3 regions of the Microbulbifer sp. SH-1 genome follow, and region 3 is predicted to be linked to each of the others. Evidence: predicted binding sites of a transcription regulator. Region 3 holds the regulator's gene; each other region holds the start of a gene.
What was found. Region 3 encodes sigma-54, which starts transcription at its own class of promoters, with help from an activator protein. Its sites were predicted from a motif close to TGGCACANNNNTTGCNNT; they were not measured.
Positions count from the first base shown of each region.

Region 1 (7,242 bases), 2.3 Mb from region 3:
CCTTCTTCGGCGGAAACACCTTGACGATGGCCGGGTGATCCAGCCGGCGCCCGGTCCACTCCTCGGCGATAAAGCGCTCGATATAGGCCGGGTCGTCAATGAAATTTTCCGATGGCGCCTTCAGTGCGCACAGGATGCCGCTGTCCAGATCCCGCACCAGATACAGATAACTGCGACTGCTCGCGTGCAGTTCCTGCAGCACCTCATAGCCATCGATCCTGTTGCCCGGCTGCAGTGGAGGTGGGAAGGGCAGCTGGCCGGCAGTCAGCATCAGATCGTCGGATTCCAGTGCTTCCAGCACATTCACCCGGCACAGCGCCAGGCTCAAATTGTCCTTGCTGCCGTTATCCAGCGCCGCCGCAATCAGCGGCTGCGCCGCCTCCAACTGATGTTGCTCCAGCAACGTCGCGAACTGCGGCAGCGGCAAAAAATCGTGGATGCCGTCGGTCGTCACACAGAACAAGTCGCCCGCTTCCAGCGGCTCCTGCCGGTAATCCACCTCGATATGCGCATCCATCCCCAGCGCGCGACTCAGAAACGTCTTGTCCGGCCCCAGCGTGCGACTGTGATCCCGCGTCAAACATTCCAGATTCCCGTTGCGCAGACGGTAAATCCGCGAATCCCCGATATGGATCAGATGCGCCGTCGACCCTTTCAATACCACCGCCGAAAACGTCGTCAGCCACCCGCGTTGAATCTCATCCGCACCACCACTCTGGCGATACAGCCAACCATTCAATGCGTGCAACACCCGCGCCGCCGCCTGCTTCACCGACCAGGAATCCGGCGTACTGTAATAGTCGGAAATAAACCCACTCACCGCCGCCCGCGCCGCCGCCCCCCCGGCCTCCGCACTCCCCACCCCATCCGCAATCGCCGCCAGCGAACCGCGATACCGCAACTCACTCCCGCTCGCCCGATACACCGCTACCGCATCGTCGTTGTACGCGCGCTGGCCGCACTCGGTGGCGGTGGCAAATTCCAGTTTTTCGGAATTGGATGCCGCAATATCGGAATCAGGCACAGTGATGGTTTCGCAGGTGGTGTTCAAAGTGGTTGGCCTTCTTTCGTCATTCCGGGCCTGACCCGGAATCCATAGCTACGAAGCTGGATGCCGGATCAAGTCCGGCATGACGACTTTTGTAGAGCGCGTAGTTGAGCCGGATCACAACAAATCCAGTGGATCAGGCCACGTCGATCAGTGAAACACTGCCGTCAGGCATGACTTCTGCCATCTGGCCTTCCGGTTCCTCCAGGAACAGCAGCGTAACAAATCCCAGTACCGCTGTGCCCGCAATCACCAGGAAAAACGTCTGGTAAGAAACCATACTCAAAACAGTCAGGTAAAACACCGCGCCTACATTCCCGTAAGCCCCTGTCATCCCCGCAATTTGACCCGTCAGGCGACGTTTGATCAGCGGCACCACCGCAAACACCGCACCTTCACCAGACTGCACAAAGAAAGAGCACGCCATCGCCGCTGCCACCGCCAGATACAGCGGCCATTGTGCGTCGATCATGCTCATCGTCAGATAACCCAGCGCCAGCCCCGCCGTCAGAATCAGCAGCGTACTCTTGCGCCCGAAGCGATCACTGATCAGTCCACCCGCCGGGCGCGACATCAGATTCATAAACGCATAAGCCGAAGCCAGCAGACCCGCCTTCACCGGATCCAGCGTAAACGTCTCCGAGAAAAACAGCGGCAACATCGAAACCACCGCCAGCTCCGAGCCGAAAGTGGCAAAGTAAAGAATGTTCAGCACCGCCACCTGTTTGAACTGATAGCGATGGATCGGCTCCGGCAGTTTCACGAAAATTTCGCGGTTGATTTCGTAGCACTTTTTCGCATCAAACACATACAGCGCCGCCAGCGCCACATAGATCGCGATCGCCACCGGCTGCGACAGCATACTCACGCCCTGGGGGGAGAGCTTCCAGGTCAGCAGCGCCAGCGCCGCATACATCGGCACCTTCATGATCAGCAGCAGCACGAAATCGGATGGGCTGGAAACCTCCATGCCGCCGATTTTTTTCGGTTTGAAATAGGTACCACCCTTCGGGGTATCGGTCACCGAGCGGTAGTAGATCACGCTGTATACCAGCGCAATGACGCCAGTGATGCCGATGGCATAGCGCCAACCCTCTTGTCCTGGAGAGTCACCGCCGACCAGCAGTGCAATCGTGGGCAGGGTCATGGCCGCCGCGGCAGAACCAAAGTTGCCCCAGCCGCCATAGATGCCCTCGGCCGTGCCCAGCTGTTTGGCCGGGAACCACTCGGACACCATGCGGATACCCACCACGAATCCGGCGCCGATAAAGCCCAGCAGAAAACGGCCGATGGCCGCCGCAGTAAAGCTGTCGGCCAGCGCAAAAATAAAGCAAGGTACACTGCCGATGGCCAGCAGCAGCGAATAGGTCAGGCGCGGACCGTATTTGTCGGTCAGCATGCCGATGATCACCCGCGCCGGAATCGTCAGCGCTACGTTCAGGATCAGCAGCGTTTTCACCTGCTCGGACGTGAGCGACAGACTGTCGGCAATCGCCATCAGCAGCGGTGCGTGGTTGAACCAGGCGAAGAACGTAATAAAGAACGCAATCCAGGTCAGGTGCAGCACCCGGATTTTTCCCGTGAAGGAAAACAGATTCAAAGAATCGGAAGACATGGTTGTATCCCATTTTTAAATAAAACTTTTATCTGTTCTGTTGCTGCCGTCTTCCAAAACACTACCTCCTCATCCCCGCGCAAGCGGGGATCCAGAAATTGCGGCGCTGGATTCCCGTAGCGGATCAAGTCCGGCATGACGTTTCTGCGCGGGAATGACGGGGGAAAAGTCAGGCCACGTCGATCAGGGAGACGCTGCCGTCGGGCATGACTTCAACCATATGGCCTTCCGGCTCTTCCATGAGCAACAGAATCAGAAAACTGAAAACGGCGGTACCGGCGATCACCAGGAAAAAGGTGTGGTAATCCACCAGCGTCAGCACCGTTAGAAAAAACACCGCGCCCACATTGCCGTAGGCCCCGGTCATGCCGGCAATCTGGCCGGTCAGGCGGCGCTTGATCAGTGGCACCACCGCAAACACGGCACCGGCACCAGCCTGCACAAAAAAGCTGCACAGCATGGCCGCACCCACCGCAAGATACAGTGGCCAGCTCTCGCCAATCTGCGCCATCAGCAGGTAGCCGCCGGCGAGGCCGGCGACAAGAATCATCAGCACCAGCTTGCGCCCGTATTTATCGCTCAGCATGCCGCCCGTGGGACGCGAGACCAGGTTCATAAAGGAGTAGGCGGAGGCCACCAGTCCGGCCTTTACCGGATCGAGGGAGAAGGTTTCGAAGAAGAACAGCGGCAGCATGGAAATGACCGCGAGCTCGGAGCCGAAGGTGGCGAAATACAGCAGGTTCAGGATTGCCACCTGTTTGAATTTGTACCGGTGGATGGGCGCGGGCGGTGCGCTGAATACCTCGCGGTTGATGCTCCAGGTTTTTTTTAGTTCGAGCAGATACAGCGCGGCGAGGAATGTGTAAATCGTCCAGGTCCAGAATTGATTGAGCAGCCCGGCCTCCGCCGGTGACAGCTTCCAGGTCAGCAGCGCCAGGGCGCCGTACATGGGCAACTTCATCAACATCAGCAGCAGAAAATCGCCACTGCTGGTCACTTCCATCGCACCGATTTTTTTCGGCTTGAAATAAGTGGCGCCTTTGGGCGTGTCGGTAACGCTGTTGTAATAGATCGCGCTGTACAGCAGCGCGATGACACCGGTGAGGCCGATGGCGTAGCGCCAACCGTCTTCACCGCCAAACATCAGCGCAATTGTCGGCAGGCAGATGGCGCCGGCGGCGGAGCCGAAGTTGCCCCAGCCGCCGTACACACCTTCGGCCGTGCCGAGGTGACGGGCGGGAAACCACTCGGACACCATACGGATGCCGATCACGAAACCTGCACCGATAAAGCCCATGAAAAAGCGGGCAATCGCCGCTTGGGCGAAGCTGTCGGCTACTGCAAATACAAAACAGGGAATACTGCCGATGGCCAGCAGCGCGGAGAAGGTGAGGCGCGGGCCGTACTTGTCTGTGAGCATGCCGATAATCATGCGCGCGGGAATGGTCAGCGCCACGTTCAGGATCAGCAGGGTTTTTACCTGATCCGGAGTCAGCGCCAGGCTGTCGGCAATGGCCATCAGCAGCGGTGCGTGGCTGAACCAGGCAAAGAAGCACAGGAAAAAGGCCAGCCAGGACAGGTGCAGTACTTTGACGTTGCCACTGAAGGACAACAGATTCAGGCGTTCGGATGGACTGCTATGGGACATTACTTCGCGTGACTCTCTTATCGCACATCACTATTTGTGAACACCGGCCTGCTCTACATAAAAGCGATCAGGCATAAAAAAAGTCCACAGGCACAGACGGGCCGTGCCAGTGGACTTCGATGTCCGTGTATTCAGTTTTTCGCCGGAATTTTTATTTCAGGTGGTCTGCTGCCACTCCCTTTCTGCGCCGGCGGAGAGCGGGTGTCATCACTGTTGCACAGGAATCTGTCACTCTCGCATTAAAAGAATTCAATTTCTGTGCCAGCTCAGGGCAAAGTCAAAATCCGGGGCGGAAAAATGTGATTTTTTGGGGCGAATAGGGGAAATCTGACGCTAGTTCCGGGTGCAAGGGAAGGTGTCTGCGCGCGCGAAGCGCCCTGTTTTGGGCTGTTTTGTGCACCGGGGTGCAAGAATTTGCACCTGAGGCGGGCGCTCCTCGGTTTGCTGGATAGTTTTGTCGGGCAGCCGGCTTCAGGAAGGTGGGGCTTATTTTACCGTTGGCTGTGGCGGACAAAGTCCAGGGTTTGCTGATACAGGTCGGAGCAGAACACTTCCGCGGCACCGCTGTCGACGGGTGCAATGTCGTTGCACAGTGATAGCAGTTCGCGGCCTTTCTTTTCCGTAGGGCGGCCGTGGTCGCTCTGCGGGTGCGCGAACAGGTGCCAGCCCGGGTTTTTACCCGGTGCCCGCCCGCGCTGTGTGAGCAGCTCGTCGTTCAGAGAGGCGGCAATAGCAGACTCCGGCAGGTCGAGATACTCAGGGCGCGCGAGAATGCCCACCGCATCCCGGCGTTGACTGTGCTCGCCGAGCCAGCTGCACGCCTCCAGCAGCGCGGCGCGCAGCGCCAGGTGCGTGGCGGGATGGGCTTCGTGCCAGCTTTGGGTGACGGCCAGCACTTTTTCCGGCATCGCCGGCATCAGACTGTTACCGGGCGTGGCGATTACGCCGATCCCCTCCTGCACCGCCAGCGTGTTCCAGGGTTCACCTACGCAGTAGCCGTCGATATCGCCGCGGCGCAGGTGGTCCACCATCTGCTCCGGCGGCAACACCACAATGCGCACATCCCCGTCGGGGTCGATACCGGCGGCAGACAGCCAGTGACGCAGTTGCAGGGTATGGCTGGCAAATGGATAAACACTGGCAAAAGTGAGTGGCTTCTCACCGCTGGCGCGGTTGGCTATATGCGATTTGAGCGCGGCACCGGCGTCGCCGGAGGTCTGTTCGAGCTGCGCGTAAAGGCTTTGCGAAAGAGTGATGGCATTGCCGTTGCAGCTCAGAATCAGGCCGCTCAACAGTTGTTCATCGCACTGGGGCAGGGTCTGTTTCAGGGTCAGCGGCATGGGCGCGAGGATGGAGGCTGCATCGGCGGCACCGCCAATCAGTTTGTCGCGCAGGGTGGCCCAGGAAGTTTCCCGTTGCAGCTCGACCTTGAGCCCGTAGCGCGCAAAAAATCCCAGCTCACTGGCAATGATCAGCGGGGCACTATCGGTCAGGCGCAGGTAAAGAAGTTTCAGGTTGGGCTTTTCGACTTGCAGACTGCTCACAGTGGTTCTCTCGAATTCTTTATGGGTTGGGCCGGCGGTTCAGCGGCGTATTTACTGTCTATTTCACAGGCCGCTGCAGATGCGTGACGATCTGCTCCGCCACATTGCGCATGGTGGAGTTGCTGTTCATCGCCAGGGTGCGCAGGGTCTGATGGGCGGCTTGTTCGCTGATGTTCTTGCGCGCCATCAGCAAGCCCTTGGCGCGCTCAATGATCTTGCGCTCATCCAACTGTTGCTGGGTACGCGCCAGGGATTGGCGCAGTTGCTGGTAGCTGCGGAATTGTGCCATGGCAATTTCAATCGCCGGTGCCACCCGCTCGGCGGAGAGGCCGTCCACCATATAGGCGCTGACCCCGGCTTCTACCGCGCTGCTGATGAATTCGGCGCCGCCGCGCACGGAGAACATCGCCACCGGGGTCGGGTTGTGCTGATTGATTACCGCGAGACTTTCGAGAATGTCGCGGTCGGGGGATTCGATGTCGATCAGGACAATATCCGGGCGGTGTTTTTCCACCTGGAACAACAGGCCCTCGGCACTGGTGAGTTGTGCCAGCAGATTGTAGCCGGCGGCGGACAGCTGTCCGGCCACCATGGCGGCACGTTCAGGCTGGTCGTCGACCAACAGGATACTGATGGGGGTCGTCGTCATCGCTTGTCAGAACTTCAGTTCGAACTGCAGTCAGAACCTGTCAGTAGCGCAGCTGTACTCGTCAGCATCGCGCCTGGTGTGCCTGGCCCGCAGATCAATGTTTTCAGTTATGTAATAGGTCGCGGCCACGTCCAGCTCCCTGCCGTAGTCCAGGCTGTCGCGATCCCTATAGAGTTTATGCAGGTTCTGCAATCTTGATGCCAGAGACGACTGCGCTGCCAATATTAACGTCATGAACCCCGTCCGGTCGTGCGACCGGAAACCTGCCTGTCACCCGAGTTGCAGGCTTTTCCGCCAACCGGGGTTGCGTTTTTGCTCGCGGAAGGTGCGCGCGCTGTTGGCGTGCTCACTTTTGGTGCTCGCGATGAGTGTTGTGGCTGGAAATGCTGTTTGATTTATTCCGAGGGAAACCTGTGCCGATGGTGTGGCACTTTTCAGTACAAAGGGCTATTAGTTTGTGGGCTCTGGGTAGAAATGCGCAGTCGTGACATGAGCCCGGAACCAGCAGCATGAACTCAACATGTGGCGTTTGCGAGTAAGCGTTTGCATCTGCGCGCCATGGCCGCGCTATAAATCCAGGAGCAGTATGGAAGGATTCAACACCAATCGGCGCAATTTCATTAAGCTGTGCACTGTTGCGGGTATTACGGTATTCGCTGCGCCGGTGCTGTGGCAGAAGGGGAAGGCTCAAAATCCTGAAACAGCGAGAGACGTGTTGAATTGGCGGGGAGCAGGCTC
Region 1 is NZ_CP046948.1:2,297,652-2,304,893, reverse strand. Features, by position in the region: gene GNX18_RS09810 (bifunctional protein-serine/threonine kinase/phosphatase) at 1-1,051, opposite strand, end outside; gene GNX18_RS09805 (NarK family nitrate/nitrite MFS transporter) at 1,185-2,663, opposite strand; gene GNX18_RS09800 (NarK family nitrate/nitrite MFS transporter) at 2,833-4,311, opposite strand; gene GNX18_RS09795 (CmpA/NrtA family ABC transporter substrate-binding protein) at 4,803-5,855, opposite strand; gene GNX18_RS09790 (ANTAR domain-containing response regulator) at 5,914-6,504, opposite strand; gene GNX18_RS09785 (hypothetical protein) at 6,535-6,738, opposite strand; gene GNX18_RS09780 (xanthine dehydrogenase family protein molybdopterin-binding subunit) at 7,091-7,242, shown strand, end outside.
Region 1: the regulator sigma-54 is predicted to act here: its motif matches at 4,558-4,575, upstream of GNX18_RS09800 (NarK family nitrate/nitrite MFS transporter).

Region 2 (7,242 bases), 2.1 Mb from region 3:
TGACTGCGGTACACCAGCAGCCCGAATGCCAGCATGACCAGCGAGCTCGTCGCCAGATAGGGTAAGTTCGCAAACATACCGTGGTAACTGGCAAACAGCCCCTCGCGGGTGAGTTCGATCATATGCAGCAGCGGATTCCAGGACAGGTAACCGTGATACTCCTGCGGCACCTGCTCCAGTGAGAAGAACACGCCAGAAATAAAATACAGCGGGCGCACAATCATCGGCGCAAACCTGGAAACTTCCGGATACTTGGTGCCCACCACGCACATGGTGAGACTGATGCCGAGGCAAAATCCGAAAAACAGGAGGTTGATTACCACCAGCAGCAGAAAGTCATTGAAGCGAGCAGTGATACCAAACCAGGCCAGAATGCCCAACAGCACAACCAAGCTAAACAGGTAGATGGCGAATTCCAGCAGTACACGGGAAAGCACAGCGTCGAAGGGACGCAACTGGCGGTAGTTGAACAGACCGCGATTGGACTCAACCGCGGCCACACCTTTATTGAAGCAGTTACTGAAAAAGATAAACGGCGCGATGCCGCCCAACATAAACAGCATGGTGGGGATGCCAGGGTAAAATTCCCGTCCCATAAAACTGAAGATGGCCGCCAGCACCATGATATGCATGGCGGGTTCCAGCAATACCCACGCATACCCGAGACGCCACTTGCCGAAGCGGGTCTTCATCTCGCGGATCAGCAGCGCGCGAATTACGTCGCGCTGGATCTGCCAGGGGCTGCGCTGGATACCTGGATACATGGGAATTTGTCTTGCTTTTATGGCTATGCCGGGTAGTTATTTCTGAAACCGGGCCCTGAGAAAAAAAATATTCCAAACCTGGGAGATCTATCCCAAAAATGCCGTCAACAAACGCAAAAAGCGCGACATGCATCCGCAAATGCGAGCGGGCAATTCTACTTGAATGAGCATCGAGAATCACCGGCAATGCCATTACATGTGATTACACGCGCTGTAATTCACGACAATTTTTTTGGCAGCAAACCAGAAACAAAAAAGCCGCATCCTCTCGGATGCGGCTTTTCGTATTTGGTGGAGCTAAGCGGGATCGAACCGCTGACCTCAACACTGCCAGTGTTGCGCTCTCCCAGCTGAGCTATAGCCCCAAATTTTGCTGCGCTTTCGTGTTGCGTTTCCCCCGAAAGCGAGGCGCATTTTAACAGCGAACCTCCGGGTGTCAACAAGAAAAAACAACTTTTTAATCAAATAGTTAGCACTCAAACTCTGGAGCCTAACCTGGAGTTCTGGTCACCACCGGGAAAGCCGCCTCCCGGCTGAACCAACCCCGCCGCTTCAGGCGGAAACAGTTTCCTTACTTGCGCGCGTAGACAGGAACTTTTTCAGCTCCCTGCCGATTTCTGCATGCTGCAGGCCGTATTCGAGCTGGGCCATCATGTAGCCCACCTTGTTGCCGCAATCGTGACTGCGGCCGACAATGCGGTAGGCCTCCACCGCTTGCTGCTTGAGCAGCTCGTCGATGGCGTCGGTCAGCTGGATTTCACCACCGGCACCGGGAGCGGTTTTTTCCAGCAGGCCCCAGATTTCTGCCGGCAACACATAGCGGCCGACCACGGCCATGTTTGAGGGAGCCACATCCACTGCGGGCTTTTCCACCATGCCGTCAATCTTGGCCACACCGCCAACCGACAGCTCCGCGCCCAGGCAATCCACCACGCCGTACTTGCTGACTTCCGCCCACTCCACCGGCTCCACCATGATCTGACCGGCTCTGGTGGCCTCGAAGTTGCGCACCATGGCCGCGAGGTTGGTGCTGGTCAGGTCCGCTGCGTATTCATCCACCAAGACATCGGGCAGCAATACCGCGAAGGGGTTGTCGCCCACTACCGGGCGCGCGCAGGCAATGGCGTGGCCGAGGCCCTTGGCCTCCGCTTGGCGCACGGAAATAATCGTTACATCCTTGGGGATGATGGCCCGCACTTCGTCCAGCAGCTGGCGCTTGAGGCGGTTTTCCAGCTGGGCTTCCAGCTCGAAGGAGGTGTCGAAATGGTTGGTGATGGCGTTTTTACTGGCGTGGGTAACCAGCACGATTTCCTTAATGCCGGCCTTGACTGCTTCGTTGACCACGTACTGGATCAGCGGCTTGTCGACAATCGGCAGCATCTCCTTGGGGATGGCCTTGGTGGCCGGCAGCATGCGTGTACCCAGCCCCGCCACGGGGATGACTGCTTTCTTTACGGTCGTCATATTTTTTCCTTATTTCCTTTTTCGTTACTTCCGGGTTAATCCGTTAATCCAAACTGCGCCGAATTCTACATGCGAATTGTGACAAATGTCACACAGGAGCAGGTGACTGCCTGATTCGGCTGGCGGCTTTGTTTTTTGTACAGACAATTGTTCAAGATTTCTACAGCAAAATAAGTGCCAGCCGAGAGTGATGTGGGACGGCATCGGTCTGTAGGAGCTTGCTTGCAAGCGAACTTTCCGGAGTTCGGTGTTCGCCTGCAAGCAGGCTCCTACACAGGGTGCGATCAGTGTTCGCCTGCAGGCAGGCTCCTACGTGGGGTGCAATCAGCATCGGCCGAGGTTCGCCTGCAGGCAGGCTCCTACAGGGAGGCGTACTCTTTTTCCCAGCGCTTCAATACCTTTTTACCGGCACCGCCCAGTACCTCGATGGCCTGGCGCAGGCGCGCGCGGCTGAGGTCGGGGCCCAGCAGGTCCATGGCGTCCATTACGGAGAAGGACGCGGTGGTACCGCTGATGGCGACAAACAACGGCGCGTTAAAGTCCTTGAGTTTGATCTCCATCTGCGCGGACAGTTCTTTCATCGCGGCAAAAATGTTGTCTTTGCTCCAGCTGCGCAGGGCCTCCAGACGCCACAGGGCGAATTGCAACAGGCGCTTCTGCTCTTCCAGCTCCAGCTTGCTGCCGTTGGCGAAGCTCGTTTCACTCAGGTCCAGCTTGCCGGCTGCAAGGAAGCTGACCAGCGGCGCGAAATCACCGAAGGTCTCCATACGCCCCTTGGCGTGGGGCAGGACCTTCATCAGGTTGTCACGGTTGAGAAGCCAGTTCTGCAGGCGGTCGGCCAGCTGTGTGTCTTCCAGCTCGCGAATCCACAGGCCGTTCAGCCAGCTCAGTTTTTCCACGTCGAATACCGGGCCGCCCAGTGACACGCGCTTGATATCGAAGTGCGCTCGCATCTCGTCAAGGGTGAACTTTTCGCGCTCGTCCGGCATGGACCAACCCATGCGGCCGAGGTAGTTCAGCAGAGCCTCAGGCATGTAGCCGGCACGCTGGTAATAAAGGATGGAGGTCGGGTTCTTGCGCTTGGACAGCTTGGTCTTATCCGGGTTGCGCAGCAGCGGCAGGTGGCACAGTACCGGCATATCCCAACCAAAGTACTCGTACAGCAGCTTGTGCTTGGGCGCAGAGTTGATCCACTCCTCACCGCGCAGCACGTGGGTGATTTCCATCAGGTGGTCATCCACCACGTTGGCCAGGTGGTAAGTGGGCATACCATCGGACTTGAGCAGCACCTGGGCGTCCACCTGGGCCCAGTCGATCTCGATGGTGCCGCGCAGCAGGTCTTCGATCACGCAGGTGCCGGATTCCGGCACATTCATGCGCACCACATAGGGCTCTCCTGCGGCCTTGCGCCTCTCCACCTCTTCCGCGGGCAGCGCGAGGTCGCTCGGCTTCAAGGTTACCCGACCGGCTTCCTGCAACTGCGCGCGCAGCTGCTCCAGTTCGTCCGCGGTGCGGTAGCAGTGGAAGGCATGGCCTTTGGCCACCAGATCGTTGCAGTGCTTCTTATATATGTCGCCGCGTTCACTCTGGCGGTACGGACCGTGCGGACCACCCACGTCCGGACCTTCGGCCCAGTCGAGCCCCAGCCAGCGCAGGCTGTCGAGGATTGCCTGTTCGGACTCGGGGGTGCTGCGCACCTGGTCGGTGTCTTCGATACGCAGGATGAACTGGCCACCCTGGGCCTGGGCAAAGCACTGGTTGAACAGGGCGATATAGGCGGTACCTACGTGGGGATCACCGGTGGGGGAAGGAGCAATACGGGTTCTTACGGTCATTGGAAACCTGGATTCTGGGTGGACAAAGGGATGAGAAAAAAAGGAGCGGCATTATATCGCCACCGCCCCAGAGCGCCCAGTGGGCTCGAAAAGTTGAATCAAACGCCACTCAAACCTGTATAACCCGCCCCAATGAACTAACCACAAAAAACAAGCAATATTTCTCAAAATTTGCGTGACTGCTATCACAAAAACCGTATGATCGCGCCGATGCCGGCATAGTTGGAGGAACTAACGCCAACCTGCGGTAGTCGGCGCCTGGGCTCGAGCCCGACAACAACACTACAAGATTTCGTAGGGGACACCCAAAATGAAAAAAGGCATTTCCGCACTCATAGCCCTGCTCGCGAGCACCGGTGCTCTGGCCGCGACTCAGGGCAACGTCGGTGACAGCACCTCAACTGGCACTGTTGGCATCACCCTTGATGTGAACACCAGCATTGTTGCCAAGAACTTCAACGACATGAGCCTCTCCCTGGAGAACACCGCTCCGGGCAGCGACATTGTGGGCTCCGAATCCTTCTGCGTGGGCGGCCTCGGCTTCAACGAGTACACCATTGCCTTCAGCAGCCTGAACGGCAGCACTGGTAGCGGTACGGCCACCGATGCACCTTTTGAGCTGGAAAGTGGCGCCGATCAGATCGCCTACCAGGTTGGGTTTGCTGACAGCGTTGGCGCCACAACCCCGGCGGCCAGTGCCGACAGCAACGGCGATGTGAGTAGCCAGTACGCGAAAAATGGCGACCTCGGCTGTGGCACTGACAACGCCAAGCTCTTCGTGACCATCCCCTCCTCCGAGTGGGAAGCGGCCACCCAGGCGGCCGATTACAGCGACACCCTGACTGTCACCGTTACCGTTGACAACTGATCGCATCGACTGATTCCCGGCGGCATCCGCTGCCGGGAGCCATCTGATTCTTTCTATGCTTCGCTGGGCAGTCGCCGCGTGTTCACTGTGTATGGGCATACTGGCTGCCGCCGACTCGTTCGCCGCGGCCGCGACCGCGTTTGTACTGGAAACCGGTACACCCGCGGGTTTCTCTGAGTTTACCGATGCACAGGAGCTGGTTGCCGATCTCTATTTCGGAGGACGCTTTGTGGGCAGCGTTCCTGTGACGGTTACCCTTGAGGACGTGACCTTCCGCGACCCGCACGCCACGGCGAACCTGTTGCCAGAGACGCTACAGCCGGAGCGCGTGCTCACACTCCTTTCGCACCCCCTCGCGCGCCACTCCTCCAAAGTCTGTTACACCCGGCAACAACAGGATTGTGGGGTTCTGCAGCCCGCAGAGCTGGGGATTATCTACGACGAATCCCGCTTTCGGGTCGATGTATTTTTCTCACCGGCACTGTTGCCGCAACAGGCGGCGATAAAGGATCCCTACCTGCCTGACGCCCGCGCCGGGTTCTCCCTGCTGCAGAATCTGAGTGGCGCCTGGTCGGGTGTGGAAGGCAACAACAGCGCACACACCGCCGCGCTCTACGGGCAGACCATTGTCAGTTTCGGGGAGAGCGGACTGCACGGCCACTGGACCCTGAACAATGCCGGTAGCACGCAACTCTATCGCCTGCATTGGACGCGGGACTACCGGGGCCGCGCCTACTCCATCGGCCTGCTGCAGCCCTATTCCGGCTTTGGCGCGTTTGTAAGCGCTCCCTATCTGTACGGCGTTGAATATCGCAGCAGCGACAACAGCCGGGTCGACCGCGAGTACCGCCTGGGTTCACCGGTGGAGGTGAACATGCCGATCCGCGGGAGATTGGAAATATTGCGGGATGGAAGCCTGATCTACAGCGCCCTGCTCGAAGCCGGCAACCAACTGATAGACACCACAACGTTTCCCGACGGGGCCTATGAAATCGAAGTCCGCACTTACGATGAAGGCGGGCGCGTAATCAATGAGTACCGGGAATTTTTTACCAAAGACACCCAGCTGCCTGCGCTGGGTGAATGGCAGTGGAGCCTGCAGGCCGGTACCCCGGCGGAGATAAATCCAAGCAGTACACTGCCGGACCGGCACGACGAATATTTTGTACAGGCCGGTACGGCCCGCCGACTCAGCAACAATTTCGGTATGTTCACTAACCTGGCCGCCACCGGCGAGGAATCCGCCGTGGAACTGGGGGGGCGCTGGATACTGCCCTGGCTGGAAGTTTCCCCGAGTCTGCTGCATGCAGAGGGGCGCAACGGCCATCGCCTCTATGGCAGCCTGAAGACACCGTATTTCACGCTCGGGGTCAGCGAGACACGTCTCGGCGATAGCCCAAACCCGGCCCGTCGGGATTTTTCGCTGCTCAATAACGGTTACAGCAACCGCTCCGCCAATATCAGCACACCGCTGCTCGGTGGCCAGTTAAGCTTGCGCTATACGGAAAGAAGCCGTGCCCTGTCGGTAAATGACAGCGATTTTGTATTGGACTCGGAATTGGCCGGCGCCAATCGACTGCAGACGCTCGAATTCCGCCGCGGCATTTTCAGCAATCGGTTCTGGCAGGGAAATATTTTTCTTTCCCACAGCGACGCCGATGGCATCGCCTTCACCCGCGCCACGGTCGAGTTCCGGCGCCGCGGCGAGAACTGGTACCACAGTGCCCGTTCACGGGTGGAAAAAAGTCATTCCGGCACCACCCCGTTTCTGGGGCTGAGTAGTACGTGGAATGATCGCGACCGCTGGTCAATGGTGGTGGATCAGCAGTTTTCCGCCGAACTGTCGGAAGACCAGCAGTATCTCCGCAGCGTCAGCCGCGCTGCCGGGCTGCGCGGCCAGGCCAGCGCAACCTTCGACTGGAACAATGACGCCCGCAATGACCTCCGCTCGCTCAATTATCTCGGCACCTTCAGCACCAACCTGATGAGCGACGGCGACGCGTTTGCCTGGGGCGGCGAGTCGGCCCTGGACAGCGCCATTCTCGTGGATATCAAAGGCAGCGAAGACCAGGACTTTGAAGTACTGGTAGACGGCATTCGCCGCGGCTACGCGCGCGGCGACGAGATATCGGCGATCAACCTGCCGGCATTCAACACCTACGATGTCACCCTGCGCCCGCTGGGCGACGGGTTTTACGATTTTGAGGAGCACTCCGAAGAAATTACCCTCTATCCGGGTAATGTGACCAGGTCTGACTACGAAGTTGAAAGCGTGGTGCTCGTTCTGGGCAGAATACTCAAGCAGGGCCAT
Region 2 is NZ_CP046948.1:2,104,092-2,111,333, forward strand. Features, by position in the region: gene GNX18_RS09000 (ABC transporter permease) at 1-764, opposite strand, end outside; tRNA gene GNX18_RS09005 (tRNA-Ala) at 1,054-1,129, opposite strand; gene galU (UTP--glucose-1-phosphate uridylyltransferase GalU) at 1,317-2,228, opposite strand; gene gltX (glutamate--tRNA ligase) at 2,588-4,063, opposite strand; gene GNX18_RS09020 (hypothetical protein) at 4,374-4,931, shown strand; gene GNX18_RS09025 (TcfC E-set like domain-containing protein) at 4,987-7,242, shown strand, end outside.
Region 2: the regulator sigma-54 is predicted to act here: its motif matches at 2,391-2,408, upstream of galU (UTP--glucose-1-phosphate uridylyltransferase GalU).

Region 3 (7,242 bases):
CGCGTCCTCCAGTATATGGACGCAGATACCGGCCGATAGCGCCCTTGCCTGCCCCGGGAATTCCACACGAGAGATGTCATGGGAAAAGATCTGATCATCCAGGCCGGACGCCGCACCATATCCATGGAAACCGCCGCCGTAGCCGCGCTCGAAGGGCGTATTGGTGATGACTTCAACCGCGCCTGCGAACTGATCCTGGGCTGCCCAGGGCGTGTCATTGTGTCCGGCATGGGCAAGTCCGGACATATCGGCCGCAAGATTGCCGCCACCCTTGCCAGCACCGGCACACCGAGTTTTTTCGTGCACCCCGGCGAAGCGAGCCACGGCGATCTCGGCATGATCACCCGCCAGGATCTGGTCATTGCCATTTCCAATTCCGGGTCGTCCGCCGAGGTACTCACCCTGCTGCCGCTGCTGAAGCGACTGGGCATTCCCATGATCAGTATGACCGGCAAGCCAGACTCCCCCCTGGCTCAATCCGCCGATGTAAACCTGGACATCTCGGTGGAAACCGAGGCCTGCCCACTGAATCTGGCCCCCACCTCCTCCACCACTGTAACGCTGGTGATGGGCGACGCACTTGCGGTGGCACTACTGGAGGCGCGCGGCTTTACCGCGGAGGATTTTGCCTTTTCCCACCCGGGCGGCGCACTCGGACGCCAACTGCTGCTGAAGGTGGAGGACGTGATGCACGCAGGGCAGGAACTGCCGCAGGTTTCCCCGGAAACACCGCTCTCCCAGGCACTCTTGGAGATGACCAGCAAAGGCTTCGGTATGACGACCGTAGTAGACCGCGACGGCCAGCTTCAGGGCGTCTTCACCGACGGTGACCTGCGCCGGGTCATCGACCAGAAGATCGAGCTGGACACCGCCACCATGAGCAAGGTGATGAGCCGCAGACCGAAAACCGTGAGCGCCCACATCCTCGCCGCAGAAGCCCTGCGCATTATGGAGGACAACAAGATCACCGCATTGGTGGTGGAAGATCCGGAACACCATCCGGTGGGCCTGCTGCACATGCACGACATACTGCGCGCCGGCGTCATCTGACACAACAGCGAAATAGCGAATAGATAGAAGGACACCCGTTTGAGCCAGCACTCCCCCTCGCACCAGGGCAGCGACCGCGACCTGAGCATCGAACTCAAACTGAGCAAGGTGCGCCACCTGATACTTGACGTGGATGGCGTTCTCACCGACGGCAGGCTGTATTTTGACAATCACGGCAATGAGCTAAAAACCTTCCACACCCTGGATGGACACGGCATCAAAATGCTGCAGAAATCCGGAGTGGGCGTAGCCATCATCACCGGCCGCCGCAGTGCAGTGGTGGAAAAGCGCGCGCACGACCTGGGCATCACCCGCCTGATTCAGGGCCGCGAAGACAAGTACAGCGCCTTTTTGGAACTCTTTGCCAACGAGCCCTACGATCTCGCCCAGATCGCCTATGTCGGAGACGACTATCCTGATTTGCAGTTGATGACCCGGGTAGGCTGCCCTGTCGCCGTCCCCAACGCCGCCGCCCCAGTCAAAGAGCGCGCCCTGTTCGTCACCGAGCGCGAAGGCGGCCTCGGCGCCGTACGGGAGGTCTGCGACCGCATCATGCGGGCACAGGGAACGTTTGACGCCGCACTGGCCCCCTATCTCGCCAGCGACACCTGAAAACTGAACCTTCAGCCCATATAAAGGGTTGATCCGGCGGCCGCCACCCCGGCTGCCACACAAGGAAACGGACACAGCATGCGCACCTGGTTACCACTTGTCATCGTGGTCGCACTCATATCCCTGGGACTGTGGTTTACCGAAAGCCCGTCTGAGCAACTGCTTGGCAAGCGCCCGACCCAGCAGGAACACAGCAAGGCGGCGGACCTGATTATCCGCGACGCCCGCACGCGCCATTTCAGCCTCGAAGGCACGCTCGCCTACGAGGTGGATGCCGAGCGCGTTACCTTTTTCCAGTTTGCGCGCCGGGACCGCGCGGACCTCACGGAACCCCGCATGGTGTTCTACCAAGGCGAAGACACCAAATGGCGCACCGAGTCACACACTGGCGTTGCCTATGACAACGGGCAGAAAGTCGAGCTGGAGGGCGATGTTTCCATCATGGAACTACCGCAACCGGGCATCACCCTGCGCACGGAAAAAATCACGATCAAACCCCGCGAAGAATTCGCCGAAACGGACAAAGTTGTTACCATTACCGACGGTGCCAACCGCACCACCGGCAAGGGACTGCGGGCCGATCTCAAACAGGACAAGGTAGAAATTCTGTCAAATGTGGAAAGCAGCTATGAACCCCGTTGATTTGCGCCGTGTCCGCCTGCCGGCGACCGCCAGTGTCCTGTGTGCTGCCGTTGCCGCCGCACTACTGCTGGCGCCTCAGGTTCACGCGCTCCCCAACGACCGCGAGCAACCGGTGAAGGTGTCCGCCGACAAACTGGAGGCCAACCGCAACAAAAACCTGTCTGTGTACAGCGGCAACGTGGTCATCAGCCAGGGCTCGCTGCAGATTCGCGCCGACCGTGTGGAAGTTCACGGCAACGCCAAAGGGGAGATCAACAAGGTGGTTGCCACCGGCGCCCCCGCCCACTTTCAGCAACAGGTGGAAGAGAGCACCAGCCCGGTCAAGGCCCGCGCCAAGCGTATCGAATTCCTGGTGAGCAGCGACGCCCTGCAACTCAGTGGAGAAGCCTTTGTAGATCGCGATGGCAACACCCTGTCCGCCGAGCGCATTGACTACGACCTGAAAAGCGAGCAGATGCAGGCCCAGGGCCAGTCGGAAAAGGAACGCGTGGAAATGATCTGGAAGCCCGAAGCCAAATCAGAGTCCAAGCCGGCTGAAAACGGCCAGTAACCGCCCACCCACACAACCCGAACAGTCAGAAAAAGCGGCGAACCCGCCGCGCAGTTAGCGGAACTCACTATGCCGACGCTCAAAGCGCTCCACCTCGCCAAGCAGTACAAGAAGCGCAAGGTCGTTAAGGATGTCTCGGTGAGTGTGTCCAGCGGCCAGGTGGTCGGCCTGCTCGGCCCCAACGGCGCCGGCAAAACCACCTGCTTCTACATGATTGCCGGTCTGGTGCAGGCCGACGCCGGCCAGGTAATGATCGACCAGGAAGACATCACCGGCCTCTCCATGCACGGCCGCGCGCGCAAGGGCATCGGCTACCTTCCGCAGGAAGCCTCGGTGTTTCGCCGCCTGTCGGTAGAAGACAATATTCTCGCCATTCTCGAGACCCGCCGGGATCTGGATCGCAGCCAGCGCCGCCAACAGCTGGAATCACTGCTGGAGGAATTCCACATCACCCATATCCGCGAAAGTCTCGGTATGGCGCTGTCCGGCGGTGAGCGGCGCCGGGTGGAAATCGCCCGCGCACTGGCCACCAACCCCGCTTTCGTATTGCTGGATGAACCCTTCGCCGGTGTGGACCCCATCTCCGTGAACGACATCAAGCAGATCATCCGCCACCTCAGGGACCGCGGTATCGGCGTGCTGATCACCGACCACAATGTGCGCGAGACCCTCGATATCTGCGAGACCGCCTACATCGTCAGCGAGGGTCACATCATCGCATCCGGCGACCCCAAAGATGTGGCCGAGAACAAACAGGTGAAAGACGTCTACCTGGGACACGAGTTCACCATCTGACGCCATCCGGGTGAAATCATCAGCATTTCACCCCGGAATACCGATTCCCATCACAATTCTGACCGAAGCGACCGAAACAGATAACTCTTTCGGCACGCTTATTGCTTGTTTTCGCACCCCTTGCCACTTGTGTTCCGCACTACCCCGGGGTAGTCTGCAGGCGATGAGCAATCTGCCGCCGCACAAGCATCAAATGTGTCGCAGCGGCGCAACGCCAGCATTTTATATCGGCACACCCCCTATGAAGCAGTCACTCCAGTTAAAACTCGGCACTTCGCTGACAATGACGCCGCAACTGCAACAGGCGATCCGCCTGCTGCAGCTGTCGACGCTGGAGCTGCAACAGGAAATCCAATCCGCCCTCGACAGCAACCCGCTGCTGGAATCGGACTTCGACGAGCACGCCGGCGAGCAACTGCAGGAGCAGAACACCCCCGCTACCATTGAGCACCAGGCCCACGATGGCGCCGAAAGCAACCGCGAAAGCCTCAACGGTGAATCCGAGTCCAGCGCCGACGGCGACTGGAACAGCGATATCCCCGATGACCTGCCGGTAGACACCCGCTGGGACGACATTTACACCAACAGCAGTCACGCTGGAGGCGAGGGCGAGGAATACGCGCTGGAGCAGCGCAACGCGGCGGTGGAGAGCCTGCAGGACCACCTGCTGTGGCAGCTGAACCTCACTCCACTGACCCCGATCGACAAGCTGATCGGCGAGACCCTGATCGACGCCATTGCACCCAATGGTTTTCTCGACATCAACATCGAAGACCTCGCAGCATCTTTGGATGTGGACGTGGAAGAGGTGCTCGCGGTACTGAAAACCATCCAGCAGTTCGAACCGGTGGGCTGCGGCTCCCGCGACCTGCGCGAGAGCCTGCTGCTGCAATTGCGCCAGTTGCCGGAAAACACCCCCTGGCTGGCGCAGGCGCTGGTCGTGGTAGGCCAGTACCTGGATTTATTGGGCAAGCGCGACTTCCGCCAGCTGAGCCGTCGCACTCGCCTCAGCGAGACCCAGCTCGGCGAGGTGATGCGCCTGATTCAGACCCTCACCCCCTATCCCGGCGAGGCCTTCGGTGGCGAGGAACCGCAGTACGTGGTGCCGGATGTGATCGTCAGCCGCCGCGACCAGCGTTGGCTGGTGGAGCTGAATCCCGAAACCACACCCAAATTGCGCATCAACGACGCCTACGCCGCGCTCATTCGTCGCGCCGACAACTCTGCCGAGAACAACTACCTGCGCGACAATCTTCAGGAGGCGCGCTGGTTCCTGAAAAGCCTCCAGAGTCGCCACGAAACCCTGCTGAAGGTGGCAAGCTGCATCGTCGAGAAACAACAGGGCTTTTTCGAGCTGGGGCCTGAGGCCATGAAGCCCATGGTGCTGGCCAACATTGCCGAGACCATCGGTATGCACGAGTCCACCATCTCGCGGGTAACCACACAGAAGTACATGCTCACGCCCCGCGGTGTGTTCGAACTCAAGTATTTCTTCTCCAGCCACGTGAGCACCGACTCCGGTGAGGACGCGTCTTCCACCGCCATCCGCGCCCTGATCCGCAAACTGGTGGACGCCGAACAGCCGCGCAAGCCGCTGTCAGACAACAAGATCACTCAGGAACTGGACAAGCAGGGCATCCAGGTGGCGCGCCGCACCGTGGCCAAGTATCGCGAGTCCATGGGCATACCCTCATCCAGCGAGCGCAAACGGCTGGTGTAGGTCGACCATCCGCGACGCGCAAGTCACAATTTGCTGTCGCAGGACTACTCTTCGTTCAATTTCTGCCCGACCAATACCCGTACATTGAGTGTATCCTTCCATTCTGGCGCACTTCCTAGTAGGGTTGCCGCCCTGTGCGGGGGTGCGACCGGTTTGTGTTGTACCCGATGAGGAGAAATCCATGCAGATCAACATCAGTGGCCACCATGTAGACCTTACCCCGGCCATTCGCGATTACTGCCTGACCAAGCTGGACAAGCTCTCCCGCCACAATGACCTGATCACCAACGCCCAGGTCATACTTTCCGTCGACAAACTTATCCAGAAAGCAGAAGCGCGGGTTCATGTGAACGGCAACAAGGACATTTTTGCCGACTCGGAATCGGAAGATATGTACGCGGCGATCGACTCGCTCACCGACAAACTCGACCGGCAGCTGCTGAAACACAAAGAGAAATTACGCAGTCACCGCTAGACGTTACCCCCGGGAAACGGCTGGCCTGCACTGTCAGATCACCAGTAAGTTATGACATTGGAAGCATTACTCTCTCCCCGCCTGAGCCTGTGCCACCTGGCGGGGAGCAGCAAAAAAAAGCTATTGCTCAACATCGCGCAGGCGATCTCAGAACAATACCCCGACCTGGATTCCGATACCGTCTTCAACCAGCTGGTGGCCCGGGAGCGCCTGGGTTCAACCGGCATTGGCGAGGGGGTCGCCATCCCCCACTGCCGCCTGCCCGGCTGCGAGCGCCCCATCGGCGTCCTCTGCACCACTTCACCTGCGGTAGATTTCGATGCCATCGACCGCCAGCCGGTGGATCTGTTGTTTGCCCTGCTGGTTCCGGAGGATTCCGACCAGGAGCACCTGGATACGCTGGCAGAAATCGCCGCCCTGTTCAGCGACAGCCGCGTGCGCGACAAGCTGCGCGAAGCCACCACCAGTGACGAGCTCTACGCACTGGCCATCAACAGCGCGGCGGCGGCATAATAGCCCTCGACCTTGTCCGCCGCCCGGCCGCCACCGGACGGCTGCAGATAACCATCCCGGGCAGCGGCCTGCGGCAGCGCCCCTCGCCCTACTGAATCAGCAAGGAGCGCTTGTTCTATGCGACTGGTGATCATCAGCGGCCGCTCTGGCTCAGGAAAAAGCTCTGCCCTGGAACTGCTGGAAGACGTTGGCTTCAACTGCATCGACAACCTCCCCGCCAGCCTGTTGCCGGAGCTGATTCGCCGCGTCACCGAGCACCCCCCCCAGGAAACCACCCACCTGGCCCTGGGTATCGATGCCCGCAATCTCTGGCACGATGTGCGCCAGGCTCCCCGGGTTATCAACGAATTGCGCGAAAGCGGCATCGAGTGCGACGTCATCTATCTGGACGCCCGCTCGCCGGTGCTGGTGCAGCGCTTCAGCGAAACCCGCCGCAAGCATCCCCTCAGCGACAGCCGCACCCACCTGTTGGAAGCCCTCAACCACGAGAAGGAGCTACTCGCCCCGCTGGCGGCCATGGCCGACCTGGTGATCGACACCAGCAGCCTCAGCCTGCACCAGTTGCGCGACCAGGTTAAAACCCGCGTAGTGGGCAAAGACTCCCCGGGCATGGCGATCCTGTTCCAGTCCTTCGGGTTCAAACACGGTGTACCGGTGGACGCGGACTTGGTGTTCGACCTGCGCTGCCTGCCTAACCCCTATTGGGTCGCAGAGCTTCGCAACAAAACCGGGCTCGATCCGGAAGTGGCGGAGTTTCTGCGCGCACACGACGAGACCGAGGAAATGCAGCGCGACATCACCACATTTCTCGAGCGCTGGCTGCCCTCATACCAGCAGAGCAATCGCAGCTATACCTGCGTCGCCGTCGGCTGTACCGGAGGCCGC
Region 3 is NZ_CP046948.1:33,560-40,801, reverse strand. Features, by position in the region: gene GNX18_RS00230 (KpsF/GutQ family sugar-phosphate isomerase) at 79-1,050, shown strand; gene GNX18_RS00225 (HAD family hydrolase) at 1,132-1,662, shown strand; gene lptC (LPS export ABC transporter periplasmic protein LptC) at 1,741-2,304, shown strand; gene lptA (lipopolysaccharide transport periplasmic protein LptA) at 2,291-2,854, shown strand; gene lptB (LPS export ABC transporter ATP-binding protein) at 2,924-3,649, shown strand; gene GNX18_RS00205 (RNA polymerase factor sigma-54) at 3,891-5,369, shown strand; gene hpf (ribosome hibernation-promoting factor, HPF/YfiA family) at 5,551-5,844, shown strand; gene ptsN (PTS IIA-like nitrogen regulatory protein PtsN) at 5,896-6,357, shown strand; gene rapZ (RNase adapter RapZ) at 6,475-7,242, shown strand, end outside.